Metabacillus sp. B2-18: one gene and its partner. The protein of the gene in region 1 interacts with the protein of each later gene in a pairwise test. Links are inferred from orthologs where the notes say so. Each region holds a gene or a part of one and is shown on either strand. Other genes may lie near its edges.

Region 1 (9,010 bases):
AGATGTAGAATTTCTATATATTGGTACAGAAAATGGACTTGAGCAAAATATTGTAAACAGAGCCAACATACCATTTAAATCTGTAGAAATATCCGGATTTAAAAGAAAGATCTCCATTGAAAATGTGAAAACTGTTACGAGATTTCTTAAAGCAGTTTCTGTTAGTAAAAAATATTTAAAAGAGTTTAATGCAGATGTTGTTATTGGAACAGGAGGATATGTTTGTGGACCTGTTGTTTATGCGGCGGCTAAAATGAAGATTCCAACAGTTATTCATGAACAAAATAGTTTACCTGGCATAACAAATAAGTTTTTGTCTCGATATGTTAACAAAGTCGCCATCTGTTTTGAAGAAGCGAGAAAACATTTTCCTGCAGATAAAGTTGTATTAACCGGTAATCCACGTGCTTCAGAGGTGCTGGGTCAAGATGCAGATAAAGGGAGACATTCAGTCGGTTTGATTAAAGACAAAAAGACAGTGCTGATTTTCGGGGGAAGCAGGGGAGCTAAAGCTATTAATGATGCTGTTTTAGAAATGATTCCATCTCTTGCTGAAAAGCCATATCAAATTGTTTATGTCACTGGTGAAGTACATTATGAAAAAGTAATGAATGAAGTAAAAAAAGGAAACAGTTCTGAGAACTTGATCATAAAACCATTTATACACAATATGCCGGAAGTATTAGCGGCAGTGGACTTAATTGTATCGAGAGCCGGAGCTACCTCTCTTGCAGAAATTACAGCATTGGGGTTGCCTAGTATATTAATTCCAAGCCCTTATGTAACGGCTAATCATCAAGAAGTAAACGCAAGATCGTTAAGTGATCATCATGCAGCAATTATGCTAAAGGAGCAAGAATTGAATGGTGATAAATTACTTACGGAAATTGACGGAGTCTTACTTAATGAATTTAAATTGAAAGAAATGAAGCAGGCATCAAAGAAATTAGGTATTCCTGATGCTGCATTAAGACTTTATTCAGTCCTAAAGGAACTTTCTAAGTAACAACAGAGATAAACTGACCTGAGGAGGTAAATTATGACTACGTTATATGAGGCATTAACAACTGCAGAAATTGGGAAAGTTCTTGTAGATGAACCTTTAGCAAAGCATACAACAATAAGGATAGGTGGCCCTGCAGATATTCTATTGGAACCTAGAGACAGTGAAAGCCTGAGCAAGGCGATAAAAATAATAAAAGAATATGGAGCTAAATGGACAGTGGTAGGAAGGGGCTCTAACCTTCTAGTTTCAGATAAAGGAATAGAAGGGGTCGTAGTAAAGCTTGGAGCTGGAATCGATCACTTTGAGTTAGATGAAGATGTATTAACCGTTGGCGGGGGATATTCCATTGTAAAGCTTGCAACACTCATTAGTAGGAAGGGTTTATCAGGTTTGGAATTTGCCAGTGGTATTCCTGGTTCAATAGGTGGAGCTGTTTATATGAATGCAGGGGCACATGGGTCAGACATGTCAAAAATTCTTTTGAAAGCTCTAGTGTTATTTGAAGATGGAACGATGGAATGGCTGACAAATGAAGAAATGGAGTTTTCTTATCGAACTTCAATTCTTCAGACGAAAAGACCAGGTATATGTATAGAAGCAGTTCTACAACTTAAAAAGGGTGAAAAAGAAGAAATTGTTGCGATCATGCAAAAGAACAAAGATTACAGAAGAGAAACACAGCCTTGGAATTATCCTTGCGCAGGGAGTATCTTCAGGAACCCACTTCCTAGTTATGCAGGTCAATTAGTTGAAGCAGCGGGTCTAAAAGGATATCAAATCGGTGGTGCTAAAGTTTCAGAAATGCATGGTAATTTTATTGTTAATGCTGGAGGAGCAACTGCTCAAGATGTATTGGATTTAATAAAATATATTAAAGAAACGATTCTTGAGAAGTATGATGTGACAATGGAAACTGAAGTTGAAATAATAGGTCGGAAATAGTCACATTACTCCCCATTATTTCCTTTTATTGTGTTATAATGTCTTTATAAAAATTGCTGAACAATTTTAGTTTATTCTTAAACGGCATTTTTAAATGCCGTTTCAGTGTGTAAGTGGGGAAAATCTTTTTAAATAGGATTAATTTTATTACTTTACATACTGTGATGATTTGCCATAACATTGTGCAAGAAATCTACCTAGAGGGAACTACTAGGGTGGGGTGAAAACGATTGGAGAAAAAGGTTGTTTCGTTAGAAGACCGCATACCAAAACTACAGCAGCAGCGAAAACAGAAGACTAATCGAAGACTTATTTCATTCCTTTCAATCTTTTTTCTATTAATTTTACTTGTTATCTATTTTCAGTCTCCCTTAAGTAAAGTCTCAAGTATAACAGTAAAAGGAAATGTACATGTTGAGTCGGAAAAGATCATTGAAATGAGTAAAATTACAACTTCTAATGGGTTTTGGAATATCAATACAACAAAGACTAGTCAGTTGATTGAGGACCATTTACAAATAAAACAAGCCACTGTGGAAAAAAAGTTTCCTAACCATATTGTCTTGCAGGTTGATGAGTATGACAGTATTGCTTATCTGGAAGAGAATGGTGTATTTAAGCCGATTCTAGAAAATGGACAAGTTCTGAAGGACCGTACTGTGAAAGTACCGGCAGATGCACCAGTCCTGATAAACTGGAAACAAGAGAAAGATGTTAATGAGATGATAAATGAGTTGAAAAAATTATCTCCCAGTATCTTAAACTCAATTTCAGAAATTCATCATGCTCCTAATAAAACAGATCCTTGGTTAGTTCATCTTTATATGAATGATGGTTATGAAGTAATGGCATCTGTTCGTACATTCTCAAAGAAAATGAATACTTACACTAAAATTGTAAGTCAGCTGGACGAGAACAGTAAAGGAATCATTCATCTGGAAGTAGGCTCTTATTTTGAATCTTATACACCAATAGAGTCTAAGGAAGAGGGGGATGAAGCTCAAGATGAAACTGAGGGGTAGTTATGTGATTTTTTCTCTCATTCTCTTAGTTGCAGGTTTTCTGTTTTCATATTCTTATCAGCTGACAAAGGAAAGTAATCGAAACCAAGAGATAACAACCGAACAATGGGATAAAGAATATGAAATTAGGTCACAACTTATTTCAAAAGAAGAAATAAACCGAGATCTCCAAAAAGAACTTTTTAAAAAACAAGAAGAAGTGAAAGAAATTGAAGAATCTCTAAAGGATGAAAAACAGGTGTACTACAATCTTGTAGAAGATGTTGAAAAGTATCGCATGTATGTTGGTGATATAGCAGTTCAAGGTAAAGGGATACAAGTAACATTAGAAGATTCCTCTTACGTCCCTGAAGGAGAAAATGTAAACAATTATATTGTGCATGAGAGTCATTTGTTTAGTGTTATTAATGAACTTTATATCTCGGGAGCAGATGCTATCTCAATTAACGGTCAAAGGTTATCAAGTCATTCGTATATATATTGCAATGGACCAGTTGTGACAGTTGATGGAAATCAGTTCCCTGCACCTTTTGTTATATCTGCGATTGGGGACCCAAATGTTTTATTACCTGCATTAAATATTACTGGTGGAATTGTAGATCAGCTTTCCTATGATAATGTTGTGGTAACTTTAGAAAAACTAGAAAATATTAAGATGGAGCCACTTCTACAAGAAAAAAAAGCTTCATCATAGGAAAGTAATACGATGTTTCACTAACGGATTATTGTTTAGATAGGTGGTTGGTGTGAAACAAAAAAGTTGGAAAAAGGGTCTTAGTTTTGCTTTGCTAACAATGATCTTTGGTTTAATGCTTGGAATTCAGTTTCAAACAATTAAAGAACCAGTGGAAAGAGATACGCGTGATATGTGGCAACTTAGGGAAGATTTAAAAAAAGAGCAACAACTTCAAGCGGAGCTTCTTAATGAGATACGAAAATATGATGAAATTATTGAGTCTTATAAGAAGCAAGAAAATTCGAATCCAGAAACAGCCTTAAAAGAGACCTTGGCAGTTTTAAAGGAAGAAGTTGGTTTAACCGAAATTTCTGGAGAGGGCATAACAATTACAATTGATCGATTGTTTTCAGAAGAATTACTTGGAGTTGAAATACAAAATATTTCACCAGAGCTTTTAAAACGGTTAATTAATGAACTCAATTCTTATGGAGCGAAAGAAATCTCAATAGAAGGCAGAAGGGTTATTAATTCGACTGTCATAAGAGATATCAATGGTCAGACCAAGATGGATAATTTTAGCTTAAACAGTTTTCCTATTAAGATAAACGTCATTTCAGATAATGTGGACAAGCTTTATAACAGAATGAATGCTTCGAATACTGATGAAGATTTTGCTATAGATAATCTTAAGTTAACGATATCAGACCCAATTGAACAGTTAACGATTCCTCCTTATGAAGATCCAATTCGAGTTCGGAATATGAAACCTGTAGAATCATCAGAAAAAGGGGGAGAATAATATGTGGCTGCCAATTTTAGGACTAATTCTCGGTGTCTTTTTAGGTCTAGTATCGGAGTTGCGTATTCCCCCTGAGTATTCCAACTATTTATCAATTGCAATTTTAGCAGCACTTGATACACTGTTAGGAGGAATTCGTGCACATCTTCAGGATATCTATGATGAAATGGTGTTCGTTTCTGGATTTTTCTTTAACATCATTTTAGCTGCAAGTTTAGCTTTTCTAGGTGTCCATCTTGGTGTAGACTTGTATTTAGTAGCAATGTTTGCCTTTGGAGTAAGGCTATTTCAAAATATAGCAGTAATAAGAAGGATTCTTATTACGAAATGGTCAAATTCTAGGGAAAAAATGAAAAAAATTGAATAATAAAAAGGAAAAATTAAGTATTTGACGAATAAACACTAGTAAAGCAGAAATCAAGCAAATATTTAAATAAAATTTTTGTTACAAACCTGTAAAACTAGATTCATTGTCATGTTGTTCTGCAAAGAATAGAATAGAAAGTGATAGATGGGGAGGTGCCTTAGAATGAACAGCAATGAACTATTTGTAAGTCTTGACATCGGTACATCCAGTGTTAAAGTAATTATTGGTGAAATGACGAATGATGCTTTAAACATTATTGGTGTAGGTAATGTAAAATCAGAAGGATTAAGAAAAGGGTCTATAGTTGATATAGACGAAACAGTTCATTCTATAAAAAAAGCGGTTGAGCAGGCCGAGAGAATGGTTGGAATCTCCTTAACGAGAGTGGTAGTAGGTGTTACAGGAAATCATGTACAATTACAGGATTGCCACGGAGTTGTAGCTGTTTCGAGTGAGAATAGAGAAATATCAAATGAAGATGTAAGACGAGTTATTGAAGCTGCTCAAGTGATCTCAATTCCACCTGAACGAGAAATAATCGATGTTATTCCAAGACAATTTATTGTAGATGGACTAGATGAAATCAATGATCCAAGAGGAATGCTTGGGGTTCGTTTGGAAATGGAAGGTACCATTATTACTGGATCTAAAACGATCTTACATAATTTATTGCGTTGTGTAGAGCGTGCAGGCCTTGAAATAACTGATATCTGTTTACAACCTCTAGCTGCAGGATCTGTTGCATTATCAAAAGATGAGAAAAACCTGGGTGTTGCACTAGTTGAAATCGGTGGGGGATCCACTACAATTGCAGTGTTTGAACAAAATCACCTGATTGCATCGACTGTCTTGCCTGTCGGTGGTGAGCACATTACGAAAGATTTGTCTATAGGTCTTCGTACAACTACCGATGAAGCGGAACGTATAAAGCTAAAATATGGACATGCCTTTTATGATCATGCTTCAGAGGATGAAATTTTTGAAGCAGCAGTTATTGGATCAGATCAGAAAAGAACTTTTAACCAATTAGAAGTTGCGGACATTATTGAAGCTCGTTTAGAAGAGTTATATGAGCTTATCTTACATGAGCTAAGAAGATTAGGAATTGGAGAATTACCTGGCGGCTTTGTTCTAACCGGGGGTACAGTTAGAATGCCCGGAGTACTTGAATTAGGACAAGTTGTTCTTCAGAATAGTGTAAGAATTGCAAGTCCGGATTATATTGGTGTCAGAGAACCTCAATATATGACGGGTGTAGGCTTGATTCAATTTGCATATAAGAATGCGAAAATTCAAGGTAGAAAAATAGGTTCAAACGTTACTGTTGATGCTGTAGAAGTAGCAGCAACAAAGGAACCGCAACAGCAGCGTACAAAACCTCAGCAACAACAAGAAGATAAAAAGGTAAATAAAGTGAAGAAATTTTTTGGCTACTTCTTTGAATAGTTTACATCTATTAGAAGTCATTTGATGGATTAGGAGGATTTTGCATGTTGGAGTTTGATACGAATATTGACGGCTTGGCTACCATCAAAGTAATTGGAGTTGGTGGCGGTGGTAATAACGCTGTTAATCGAATGATAGAGCACGGTGTACAAGGTGTAGAATTTATTGCAGTTAACACGGATGCACAAGCATTAAACTTATCTAAAGCAGAAGTGAAGATGCAGATTGGATCGAAGCTTACAAGAGGACTAGGTGCTGGTGCTAACCCTGAAGTAGGGAAAAAAGCTGCTGAAGAAAGCAGAGAGCAAATTGAAGAAGCTTTAAGAGGAGCTGACATGGTATTCGTTACAGCTGGAATGGGCGGCGGAACTGGAACTGGAGCAGCACCTGTTATTGCACAAATTGCTAAAGATTTAGGTGCTCTTACAGTCGGTGTTGTTACTAGACCGTTTACATTTGAAGGACGTAAACGTCAAATGCAAGCAGCTGGCGGTATTTCTTCAATGAAAGAGTCAGTGGATACACTTATTGTGATTCCAAATGACCGTTTACTTGAAATTGTTGATAAAAATACACCTATGCTTGAAGCGTTTAGAGAAGCAGATAATGTTCTTCGTCAAGGGGTTCAAGGTATTTCCGACTTAATCGCTACCCCAGGTTTAATAAACCTTGACTTTGCAGATGTAAAGACGATTATGTCAAATAGAGGATCTGCTTTAATGGGAATTGGTGTAGCCACTGGAGAAAATCGTGCTGCAGAAGCTGCTAAGAAAGCTATTTCCAGCCCACTATTAGAGAAATCAATTGACGGTGCTCAGGGTGTTCTTATGAACATTACTGGTGGAATGAATTTAAGTTTATATGAGGTACAAGAGGCAGCTGATATTGTAGCTACTGCTTCTGATCAAGATGTAAACATGATTTTTGGTTCTGTTATTAATGAAAACCTAAAGGATGAAATAATTGTTACAGTTATTGCAACTGGTTTTACAGAACAAGAAATTAGTCCTTTAAAACAACCGAATACTCGTCAATTTAATAACGGTAATACGTTAACAAAAGTTCCACCAAAACGTGAGAGTCATCGAGAGGAACCGGTACAAGAAGCACCAACTCGTACTAATACACAACAACCAGAAGAAACGCTTGATATTCCGACCTTCTTACGTAACCGTAATAAACGTAGATAAACCAAAAAGAGTGCTAAATGAAAATTTAGCACTCTTTTTATTTTGAATGATAAAAGATGTAATAGAAACCTAGAATAGTCAATTAAGTTTGATTTTCCTCATATTTTTTTTCAAGTATCTCTTTTTCTACTAATTGTTTTGTGAACCTAGACTATGACTCTTATAATTTAGTCGACAAAAATTCTAATAATCTTTCAAAAATTCTTACGTTCTATCGGCACTAAATGACAGACTTCCTATTTCTTAGGATTTATACTTAATGCAACAGGTCCAGAAGCTTTGAATTGTAATATAAGACAGAGTCAGAGTACAAAGGACTATTATTAAAACAGAAGGGAAAGGAGTAACAGATGTCTATTTATTTAGACGTTATTTGGCTCTTAAACTTTTCCTTTGATTTGTTTCTACTTGTTTTAACAGCCATTGCATTGAAAAGGAAAATAATGAAAATAAGAATTCTTCTTGCGGCACTATTAGGCTCAAGTATCGTGATTATGATGTTTAGCCCTTTAGCATTTATCTCTACACATCCTCTTGGAAAAATGAGTATCTCTATTTTAATGGTCTTGTTGGCATTTGGCTTTAAACGATTTCGCTATTTTTTTCATGGCCTTTTCACCTTTTATTTTGTCACTTTTCTAGTAGGTGGTGGAATGATCGGTGTTCATTATTTTTTACAGGCAGAAATCTCTTATTTAGACGGAATCTTAATGACTAATTCAACTGGCTTTGGACACCCAATCAGCTGGTTATTTGTACTTATTGGATTTCCAGTTTTGTGGATGTTTGCAAGGAATAGTTTAGAAGGCTTTGAAGCAAAAAAAATTCATTACGAACAATTGGTGACTGTTAAGATAAAGGTAGATTCAACTCAAATGACCTTAAAGGGGCTGGTTGATAGTGGAAATCAACTGTTTGATCCGATTACTCGTAGTCCTGTTATGATTTTAGATACTCAGAAAGTTAAGGACTATATTCCTGAACAACTCGTTCACCATGCGCTGCAAGATGATGTGATGAAGGCAATGACTGACGATCAACAAGAAGGTCACGAATGGGAGCATCGGGTTCGGATTATACCTTATCGTGTGGTAGGAAAAGAGAATCAGTTTTTATTAGGATTTAAGCCAGATGAAGTGTGGATAGAAACAAATAGTGAAAAAATCAAGGTACAAAAGACAATTGTTGGGTTAAATCGAACTGCTCTGTCTTCAGAGGATGAATATCAATGTATCGTTCATCCGAAAATGCTTCAAGGCCCATCAATCCAAAATGTTTCGTAAAATTACCTACTTCTATCTTACTCCGGTTCCATTTATTTATTACGCCAGGTATAAGATTTTTTATACTATCAGAATGTAAAAGGTTTAATGGTTGATAGTATAGAAAAATATGGCTCACGTCATTAGGATTTGGCAATAAGCCAATTTGTTAAAATAATGAATTTAAGGAAGAGATCAGGGGAGAAAAACGCAACTGTCATATTTTGGTAGTGTCAAAAGATTTATGAAAACTACCTAAAGGGTTAGCTTCTCTCCTATTTACTGGATGGAGATGCG
Region 2 (9,076 bases), 1.9 Mb from region 1 along the record:
AGCCTATATTCAGGATTTGACCCAACAGCAGATAGCCTTCATATTGGTCATTTACTGCCAGTCTTAACTCTTCGTCGTTTTCAATTACATGGACATCATCCAATAGCGCTAGTTGGAGGAGCTACTGGACTTATCGGTGATCCTAGTGGTAAAAAGGCTGAGCGTACCTTAAACACTTCTGATATTGTTCAGAACTGGTCTGACCGAATTAAAGGGCAGCTTTCAAGATTTTTGGACTTTGAGTTAGATAAAAATCCAGCTGTAATCGTTAATAACTTTGATTGGATTGGCAGCTTAGATGTTATTTCATTCCTACGTGATGTGGGGAAAAACTTCGGGATCAACTATATGCTTGCAAAAGATTCAGTACAAACTCGTATTGAGTCTGGTATTTCATTCACAGAATTTAGTTACATGATTTTACAATCTTACGACTTTTTAAAGTTATACCAAAATAATAACTGTAAACTACAAATCGGAGGTAGTGATCAGTGGGGAAATATTACAGCAGGCTTAGAATTAATCCGTAAGTCAGAGGAAGACTCAAAGGCTTTTGGATTAACGATTCCTTTAGTTACTAAGGCAGATGGAACGAAATTCGGTAAAACAGAAGGTGGAGCAATTTGGTTGGATGCCGAAAAAACATCACCTTACGAGTTTTACCAATTCTGGATTAATACGGATGATCGAGATGTTATTAAATACATTAAGTACTTCACATTTCTTACTCAACAAGAGATTGAAGATCTTGAAAATGAGGTGGCAAATGCACCAGAAAAACGTGCGGCTCAAAAGGCTCTTGCCGAAGAAGTGACAAAAATGGTGCATGGTGAAGATTCTTTAAAACAAGCAATCAAGATTTCACAGGCTTTATTTAGTGGTGAAATCAAAGAATTAACAAGTCAAGAGATCTTAGAAGGTTTTAAAGATGTTCCATCAACAGAAATTTCTTCAGAGGAAATAGGATTAATTGATTTGCTTATAGAAGCGAAAATTTCTCCATCGAAGCGCCAAGCTCGTGAAGATCTATCGAATGGTGCAATCTATATCAATGGTGAACGTGTTCAAGATTTAACGAAAGTTATTTCAGATGAAGATAAAATTGACGGGAAGTTTACTGTTATTCGCAGAGGGAAAAAGAAATACTTCCTTATTCGTTATACCAGGTAAAGCGAGAAGAGAATGAATCTAAGGATTTGTTCTCTTTTTTCTTTCAAATGTTTATTTGATCAATATAAAAAACCTATACCAATTGGTATAGGTTTTTTCAAAACTATTAACGAGAGTAGAACTCAACGATAAGAGCTTCGTTAATTTCAGCAGGTAATTCAGAACGCTCAGGTAAGCGAGTGAAAGTACCTTCTAATTTATCTGCGTCGAAAGTTAGGTAGTCAGGTACGAAGTTGCTTACTTCGATTGCTTCCTTAACGATGTCAAGGTTGCGAGATTTTTCACGTAAAGTGATCGTTTGACCAGGTTTTAATTGGTATGATGGGATATCAACACGTCCGCCATCAACCATGATATGACCGTGGTTAACTAATTGACGAGCTTGACGGCGAGTACGAGCTAAACCTAAACGGTATACTACGTTATCAAGACGAGAATCAAGAAGAATCATGAAGTTCTCACCATGTTTACCAGCCATTTTACCAGCTTTATCAAATAAGTTACGGAATTGGCGCTCATTTACACCATACATATGACGAAGCTTTTGCTTCTCTTGTAATTGTAATCCGTACTCAGAGATTTTTTTGCGTTGTCCTGGACCGTGTTGTCCTGGAGCATATGGACGCTTTTCTAATTCTTTACCTGTACCACTTAATGAAATACCTAAACGACGAGAGAGTTTCCAGCTTGAGCCTGTATAACGAGCCATGCTAACTCCTCCTTTATGTTTTTATTTTGCATAAAATAAAAACCAGACTGACTAACAATCATGCACATTTTATTTTCATGTATCCTCGCTCCAGCAGCATAGAGTTACTCGATACACCTCCTTAAAATAAAAAGGGGAATAAAATGAATTCACCATTGCACCATCAATAGGCTGCATATTTTATACACAACGAACATTATATGTTTTTCTATGTATAAAGTCAAGAACCTTTACATAAATATATAATTTTTTGAAATAATCATTAGTAAAGTATAAACTAAGTTCATTTCATTTCAATTGGAAATAAAAATATTTACTCTACTATCTATAGAATTGATTTATGATATAATGTATGAGTAATTTGACTTAGTTTAAATTTGTAACTTTTAGTGTGGGTGATTTTATGGGAGAACAATTCGTGATAACTGCTACTAAATGCGCTTTTTTTGATTTTATTAGCAAACATCATAATAAACGTTCATTATCTGATATTGTGGAAAAGCTTTCTGAAACTGTTAAAAGTGAGCTTTCAATTCGTCATGCTGTTTTTTATTTCTATAATAGTAGTGACGAGTTTTACACACAGTCTTCACCAGTTGATGATACCCCATTTAATACGTTCATTCTCAAAGATGGTGAAGCCTATTACTATGATGATCAAGTTCTACTCCCAATTTTTCGAAAAGATAGACTAAAGGGGATCCTTCAATTAAAGGGCTTTGAAAATGAGTACTCACCAGCAGTTATGAATGAATTAGCAAAAACATGTACATCCTTCTATGCCCATTGTATGGAATTAATACAGGTTACCGAAAATGAGCAGAAGTATGAAAGATTATTTCATTTAACAGAGCAATTTCATGCTTTTATGAATAAAGATGATGTTTTAGTGGAATTAATTACAACCTTACAAGAAATGTATACTGAGTTTATTTTCTATTTGTTTTTATCACACGATAATGAAAATAACTTGAATTTACCAATTAAAGATCTCGGTTTTGATCATCAAGATGGAAATGAAATGGCTATGGAAGCCTTTGTAACAGGAAAAATACAGTTTTCATTTGATGAGAAGATAAATCAAACGATTTTATATACTCCATTAAAAGGTAAGCAAGGGGTATATGGTGTATTACAAGTGGTCGTTAATCACGGGATAAACCTGGCTGATCAAGATAAAAACTTTATCATTATGCTTGCAAATGCTGCTGGTACTGCGATGGAAAATGCACAATTATACGATCAATCAAAGAGATTAATTAAGGATTTACAGCTTATAAATGAAACGTCCCATCGTTTAAATAAAAACTTACGACTGGCAGATACGATGACATATATGACATCAAGAATCATGGAATCTTTTGAAGCTGATGAGGTGGGCTTTTTCTATCAAAATCATCAAAATGAATTTCAAATTTTTCCAGGTAGTACTAAATTTTTTAATACGAATGAAGTGCATGTTTATATCGATTATATAAAAGGAAAACTTGAGAAAAATCTAGAAGGGCTGTTTTTAGGTGATATCACAACATACCTGCCGGATGGCTCCTTTGCATCAGTTATGGCTGTACCAATGGTACAGAGTGATACTCTTCGAGGCTGTGCAATTGTCCTTCACAAAAATTCTTATCATTTTTCATTTGATATGTTTAAACTTCTTCAATCGTTAATACATCATTCTACATTGGCACTATCTAATTCCTTATTACGAGAAGAGCTAGAAACGTTAGTTAAAACTGACCAATTAACACAATTGTACTCACGTAATTACATGAACACTTGTATAGAGAACTCAATGAAAGCTGATCGTCAAGGAACATTTTTATTAATTGATATCGACAATTTTAAGGGAGTTAATGATACATTCGGTCATCAAGTTGGAGACGAAGTTTTGGTTCAGGTTGCTAATATTATTAAAAGTAATAGTAGAGAACATGATATTGGAGCAAGATGGGGTGGCGAGGAATTAGCTGTTTATCTGCCACAAGTTGACCTTGAAGCAGGAACCGCCATTGCCGAAAGGATTGTAAAAAAGGTAGCGGAAAATACAAATCCCTCAGTGACAATATCTTGTGGAGTATCCTATTGGATTGCTGAAAATGAACGTAATTATAATCAGTTATTCAGCCGCGCTGATAAGGCGTTATATGTTGCTAAAAAATTAGGGAAAAATCAAGTAATCGTTGAGGATGATATTCATTAAAAAAGGTGAGCTAAGTAGCTCACCTTTTTTACATATATTGAACCAAAACATCTACAAAGTTTTCTAAAAACACTTGGTCTTCTTCATTGAATCGATCTTTTATTGGGCTGTCAATATCCAACACGCCAATTACTTCACCGTCAACGAGCAGAGGAACAACAATCTCTGAATTAGACGCTGCATCACATGCAATGTGTCCCGGGAACTGATGAACATCTGCAATTCGCTCTGTTTTTTTATTAGCTGCAGCTGTACCACAAACACCTTTTCCTACAGGAATTCGAACGCATGCAGGTAATCCTTGGAAAGGCCCTAATACAAGTTGACCTTCCTTCATTAAGTAAAATCCAACCCAATTTATGTTATCTAAAAATTGATTTAAAAGAGCCGAAGCGTTTGCTAAATTAGCAATTCGATCTTCTTCCCCCTCTAGTAAAGCTTTTAATTGATTTATGACCAATGAATATTGATCTGACTTTTTACCATTGTATTTTTCGACATGAAACATCTAAATTACCTACCTTTTGATAAATTTCCCTTATGATGAAGAACTTTGTCGAGCGAATCATAAAGGAGTTTGATACTAAATGATTGAAGATATTATATATGAATAGGAGGTGTAATGACTATGACTCAAACAAACTCCCGTGATACAAAACAAAAGATACTTGATGCTGCCATTTACTTATTTAACTCTAAGGGATTTACAGGTACCTCTGTAAGAGAGATAGCCAATAGAGCCAATGTGAATGTTGCCCACATTTCATATTATTTTAAAGGAAAAGGTGGACTTCTTGAATATCTTGTATCACATTATTATGAAGGTTATCTTAAAATCATTGAAGAAAATTACTCACATATACAATATGGAAACACCCATGATGTGCTTAGTAAAATGATTTTAGATTTATTGCATTATCAGCATGAAAACCGTCAACTTTCTCGATTAGTGTATCGTGAAGTGACAGTAGACTCTGTTTTAAATCGTGAGGTGATGACAACCTATTTAACCAAAGAAAAATATTACATTAAGTCACTATTAGAACAAGGGATCGAGGAAGGACATTTTCGTAAGGGATTTATCCCGCATTTAATCATCCAACTAAGAAGTTTATTGCATATGCCGTATTTACAGCCACAATACATGAGTGAAGTCCTTCATATTCAACCTCACGAAGCATACTTTGTGCATCAGTATTATAAAGAGTTGAAATTATGGCTAAATTCTTTGTTAGTAGACAAGTTCTCACAAGATCGTAATCTACTTGCTATTCGATAACTGCTCAAAATATTTATAGTTCTTTCCAACATCCCTAGCGCTGTGGGCATCTGACCCATAGATGAGAGGGATTTCTTGTTTTATTGCAATTTTTGCAATTTCATCATTAGGGTAGATTTCACCACAATATTCTTTTCTTAATCCTGCTACATTATAATCTATTTCCATGTTTTTTTCTTTAATTAAAGTTAAAATATCAAGTATCCATTTTTCATTTGAGAAGGTAACAGGGAACAGTTTTTGGAATTTGTTTACAAGCGTTATGTGGCCAATTCTTTTTGGTTTATAGTTTCCTAAATCACTATTAATTGAGTGAAGAACTTCATTGTAATAGGTTTCATGTAGTACTTTTAATGAACCTGTTTCGACAATCATTTCATTAAAGGTTTTATCATCAAAATCCATACAATAATATTGATCTTTTATCTTTAAAAAGTGAACAGATAAAATACTATCATCTAAGTATTTTCCATACTCATTTAAAAAATTAGTAGTTTCTTTTTCATAATCTCTTATATAGTCAATTTCCAAACCAACATTAATGGTAATTGAAGTTTGATATCTTTCTTTTAATAAAAGGATACTTTCAAAATAATCGCCAAGTTCTTCTAGTTTCATGGCACTATCTTCTTGTGGTGTTGGATCTTTAAAGCCTTTTGGAAGTGGAGCGTGTTCAGTAAATGTCAGGCAGTTAAACCCCTCTTTTATAGCCTGTTTAATATATAACTCCAGTTCATCAGTTGATCCATGTGGACAAAATGGTGTGTGAACATGTCCATCCTTCTTTAGCGGCATATTTTCTCCCCCTTTTGCTGTAACCATAAAATTTATCTTGTCATCAAGTTACACGTTTCAGCCTGTTTATTAAAGATATAGATGCCCTTTCATCATAACTGGACAAATAATGTAAAAAATTTAAAATTTGTGGTCAAAAAATGTCGTTTACATGGTATCATAAATACATTGAATTAACATTAACAAAGTCTTAGAATATATATGATTTTTTAAGGATTTTTAATAGCTTGTTAATTGTATGTTAAAAAAGGAGACTCTAAAGAGAACAATACTAATTAACAACAATAAACATATTCAACATACGAAAAAATAAATAGATACTTAATAACGCTTATCAGCATGATGTTGAAAGATGTACATCATCCGGGAACTCTTCCCTGTCATGAGGATTTTGTGTAGTACGAGGGGGCCAACTATGGAAGTTTTAATTGGAATTGTCCTTCTGATATGTATTGTATTTGGTGCGGGATACATGTTTAGAAGAAAAATATATAAAGAGGTTGATCGTCTAGAGGCACGTAAGATTGAAATTATGAATCGCTCAATTATCGATGAGTTATCGAAAGTAAAAGAGTTGAAAATGGTTGGACAAGCAGAAGAATTGTTTGAACAATGGAGAGCTGAGTGGGATGAGATTATTACAACTCAACTTCCTGAAGTAGAAGAGTTACTTTTTGATGCCGAGGATTTCGCTGATAAATATCGATTTAAAAAGTCACAAGGTGTTTTACAACATATTGACACTGTCCTTTTAACTGTAAATGAAAATATCGATAAGATTATTGAAGAAATTAATGAGCTTGTTACGAGTGAAGAGAAAAATACAGTTGAAGGTGAAGAAGTAAAAGACCAGTATAAACGAGTTAAAAAGACCTTATTAGCTCATAGTCATCAGTTTGGTAAAGCACATCGTAAATTAGATGACGCCTTAACTGAAATAACAGATTCACTTAAACAATTTGATACTGAAACTGAACAGGGAAATTATTTAGTAGCTAGAGAAGTGTTAGTTAAGCTAAAAATGGACCTTGATGTTCTACAAGAAAAAATGAATGAACTTCCTAAATTATTGACGGAATGCTCAGTGACAATTCCAAACTTAGTAAATGAACTAAAAGAAGGATACAAGGAAATGGTAGCATCAGGCTACTATTTAGAGCATATTCAATTAGATTTAGAAATTGAGAAGATAAACAATCAGCTAGAAAAGTTCAAAAAGAAACTAGAAGAAGCTGATCTTGATGATGTACAGGATGGCTTGCAATTCATTCAGGAATCTATTGATAACTTATATGATTTATTAGAAAAAGAAGTTGAGGCTAATCAGTTTGTTAAAAAAGTGAAAGATCAAATACATGATCAATTAGTTGAACTATCAGAACAAAAAGAAGCTACTGTTGAAGAAACAGAGCTTGTTAAACAGAGTTATCAACTTTCAACGACTGAATTAGATAAACAAAAGCTAATTGAAAAGCAGATATTACAGGTTGAGAAGAAATTTGCACATATTCAACAGAACTTATTAAATGACCAAGTGGCTCATTCCATCGTAAAAGAAGATCTTGAAGACATTGATAAACAAATAAAGCAGTTATTAGAAGAACATAATCAATACCGTGAAATGCTTCAAACTCTTAGAAGTGATGAGCTTCAAGCAAGAGATAGCTTAAATCAATTAAAAAGACTGCTTCTTGATACAACAAGATCGGTACAACAAAGTAATGTACCTGGTCTGCCTGTTGAGTTTCTTGAATTAATAGAAAAGGCTAAACGGGACGTTCTAAAGGTAACAACGAAATTGGATGAAATCCCACTTAATATGGTGATTGTTAATGAGTTACTATCAGAGGCTATTCAATCAGTTAAGTCTTTAAAAGAAACTGGGGACGATCTCATTGAAGAGGTATACCTAGTAGAGCAAATCATCCAGTATGGAAACAGATATCGAAGCCGTAATCAGCAACTTGCGACAAAATTTAAGCAGGCTGAAGAATTGTTTAGACATAATGATTACAATGAGGCTTTAAACGTTGCAGCTGCAGCACTAGAGCAAGTAGAACCTGGTTCCTTCGAAAAAATTCGGGAACTAATAGATGAACAAGATAAAACAATATCCTATAAGTAAAATGATAAGAGGAACCAAGTTTCGAAATAGTGGAACTTAGTTCTTCCTATCATTTTTTTATTTAGGAAATGCGAACGATTACGTAATTGTTGAATTGTTTTTCTTTGCAGTCTCAATATGTTATGATTACACATTGATAAAACTAATTGCTTGAATCATTTATTATGAATTCAACTCATTTATAAAATTAACATATAAACATAGCAATTTGGAGGAAGCAAAATGTTGTATTTAGACAACAGTGCCACAACAAAACCATATGATGAAGTTTTGGCAACTTATATGAAAGTTGCCAAAGATTACTTTGCAAATCCTTCTTCCATTCATAAGCTTGGTAGTGAAGCAGAAAGATTGTTAAGTCAATCCAGACAACAGGTTGCCGGACTGCTAGGAGTTTTACCGGAAGAGATAATTTTTACTTCGGGTGGTACAGAAGGAAACAATCTTGCTATAAAAGGAGCAGCTTTTTCTACTAATCATAAAGGAAAACATCTTATAACATCTGCTATCGAGCATCCGTCAGTGTTGGAATCATTTAAACAACTAGAGGAGGTACATAACTTTAACGTGACATACCTTCCTGTTGATCAGAATGGTAGAGTTTCTTCCGAAGATGTTAAGAAGGCGTTAAGAAAAGATACCATTTTGGTTTCTATTATGCATGTTCATAATGAAATTGGCACCATTCAGCCAATTGAAGAAATTGGTCATATGATAAAAGAATATTCAAATGCGCTTTTTCATGTTGATCATGTTCAAGGAATAACAAAGGTCCCACTTGATTTTAATAAAGCT

Evidence for each region.
Region 2: the proteins of ftsA (region 1) and ezrA interact in binary tests that used the Bacillus subtilis proteins (3 or more experiments, as listed by UniProt). The link is inferred for Metabacillus sp. B2-18 from one-to-one orthologs.

Annotation. Positions count from the first base shown.
Region 1 is NZ_CP088245.1:1,825,663-1,834,672, forward strand. Bases 4,242-7,119 are described here. They hold ftsA (cell division protein FtsA), read left to right. Parts: upstream 4,242-4,977; coding sequence 4,978-6,261; downstream 6,262-7,119. Other genes in these bases: LPC09_RS09185 (DUF881 domain-containing protein), read left to right, coding at 4,242-4,448; LPC09_RS09190 (small basic family protein), read left to right, coding at 4,450-4,815; ftsZ (cell division protein FtsZ), read left to right, coding at 6,306-7,119. Also shown: murG (undecaprenyldiphospho-muramoylpentapeptide beta-N-acetylglucosaminyltransferase), read left to right, coding at 1-1,006; murB (UDP-N-acetylmuramate dehydrogenase), read left to right, coding at 1,040-1,948; LPC09_RS09175 (cell division protein FtsQ/DivIB), read left to right, coding at 2,179-2,970; LPC09_RS09180 (DUF881 domain-containing protein), read left to right, coding at 2,960-3,664; more of LPC09_RS09185, read left to right, coding at 3,717-4,241; more of ftsZ, read left to right, coding at 7,120-7,451; sigma-E processing peptidase SpoIIGA, read left to right, coding at 7,802-8,734. UniProt on the Bacillus subtilis protein: Cell division protein that is required for the assembly of the Z ring. May serve as a membrane anchor for the Z ring. Binds and hydrolyzes ATP. Also involved in sporulation.
Region 2 is NZ_CP088245.1:3,747,383-3,756,458, reverse strand. The notes cover bases 5,983-8,926. They hold ezrA (septation ring formation regulator EzrA), read left to right. Parts: upstream 5,983-6,571; coding sequence 6,572-8,281; downstream 8,282-8,926. Other genes in these bases: LPC09_RS19025 (cysteine desulfurase family protein), read left to right, coding at 8,504-8,926; hisJ (histidinol-phosphatase HisJ), read right to left, coding at 5,983-6,156. Also shown: tyrS (tyrosine--tRNA ligase), read left to right, coding at 1-1,170; rpsD (30S ribosomal protein S4), read right to left, coding at 1,277-1,879; LPC09_RS19050 (sensor domain-containing diguanylate cyclase), read left to right, coding at 2,283-4,082; LPC09_RS19045 (GAF domain-containing protein), read right to left, coding at 4,111-4,590; forespore capture DNA-binding protein RefZ, read left to right, coding at 4,711-5,361; more of hisJ, read right to left, coding at 5,344-5,982; more of LPC09_RS19025, read left to right, coding at 8,927-9,076. UniProt on the Bacillus subtilis protein: Negative regulator of FtsZ ring formation; modulates the frequency and position of FtsZ ring formation. Inhibits FtsZ ring formation at polar sites. Interacts either with FtsZ or with one of its binding partners to promote depolymerization.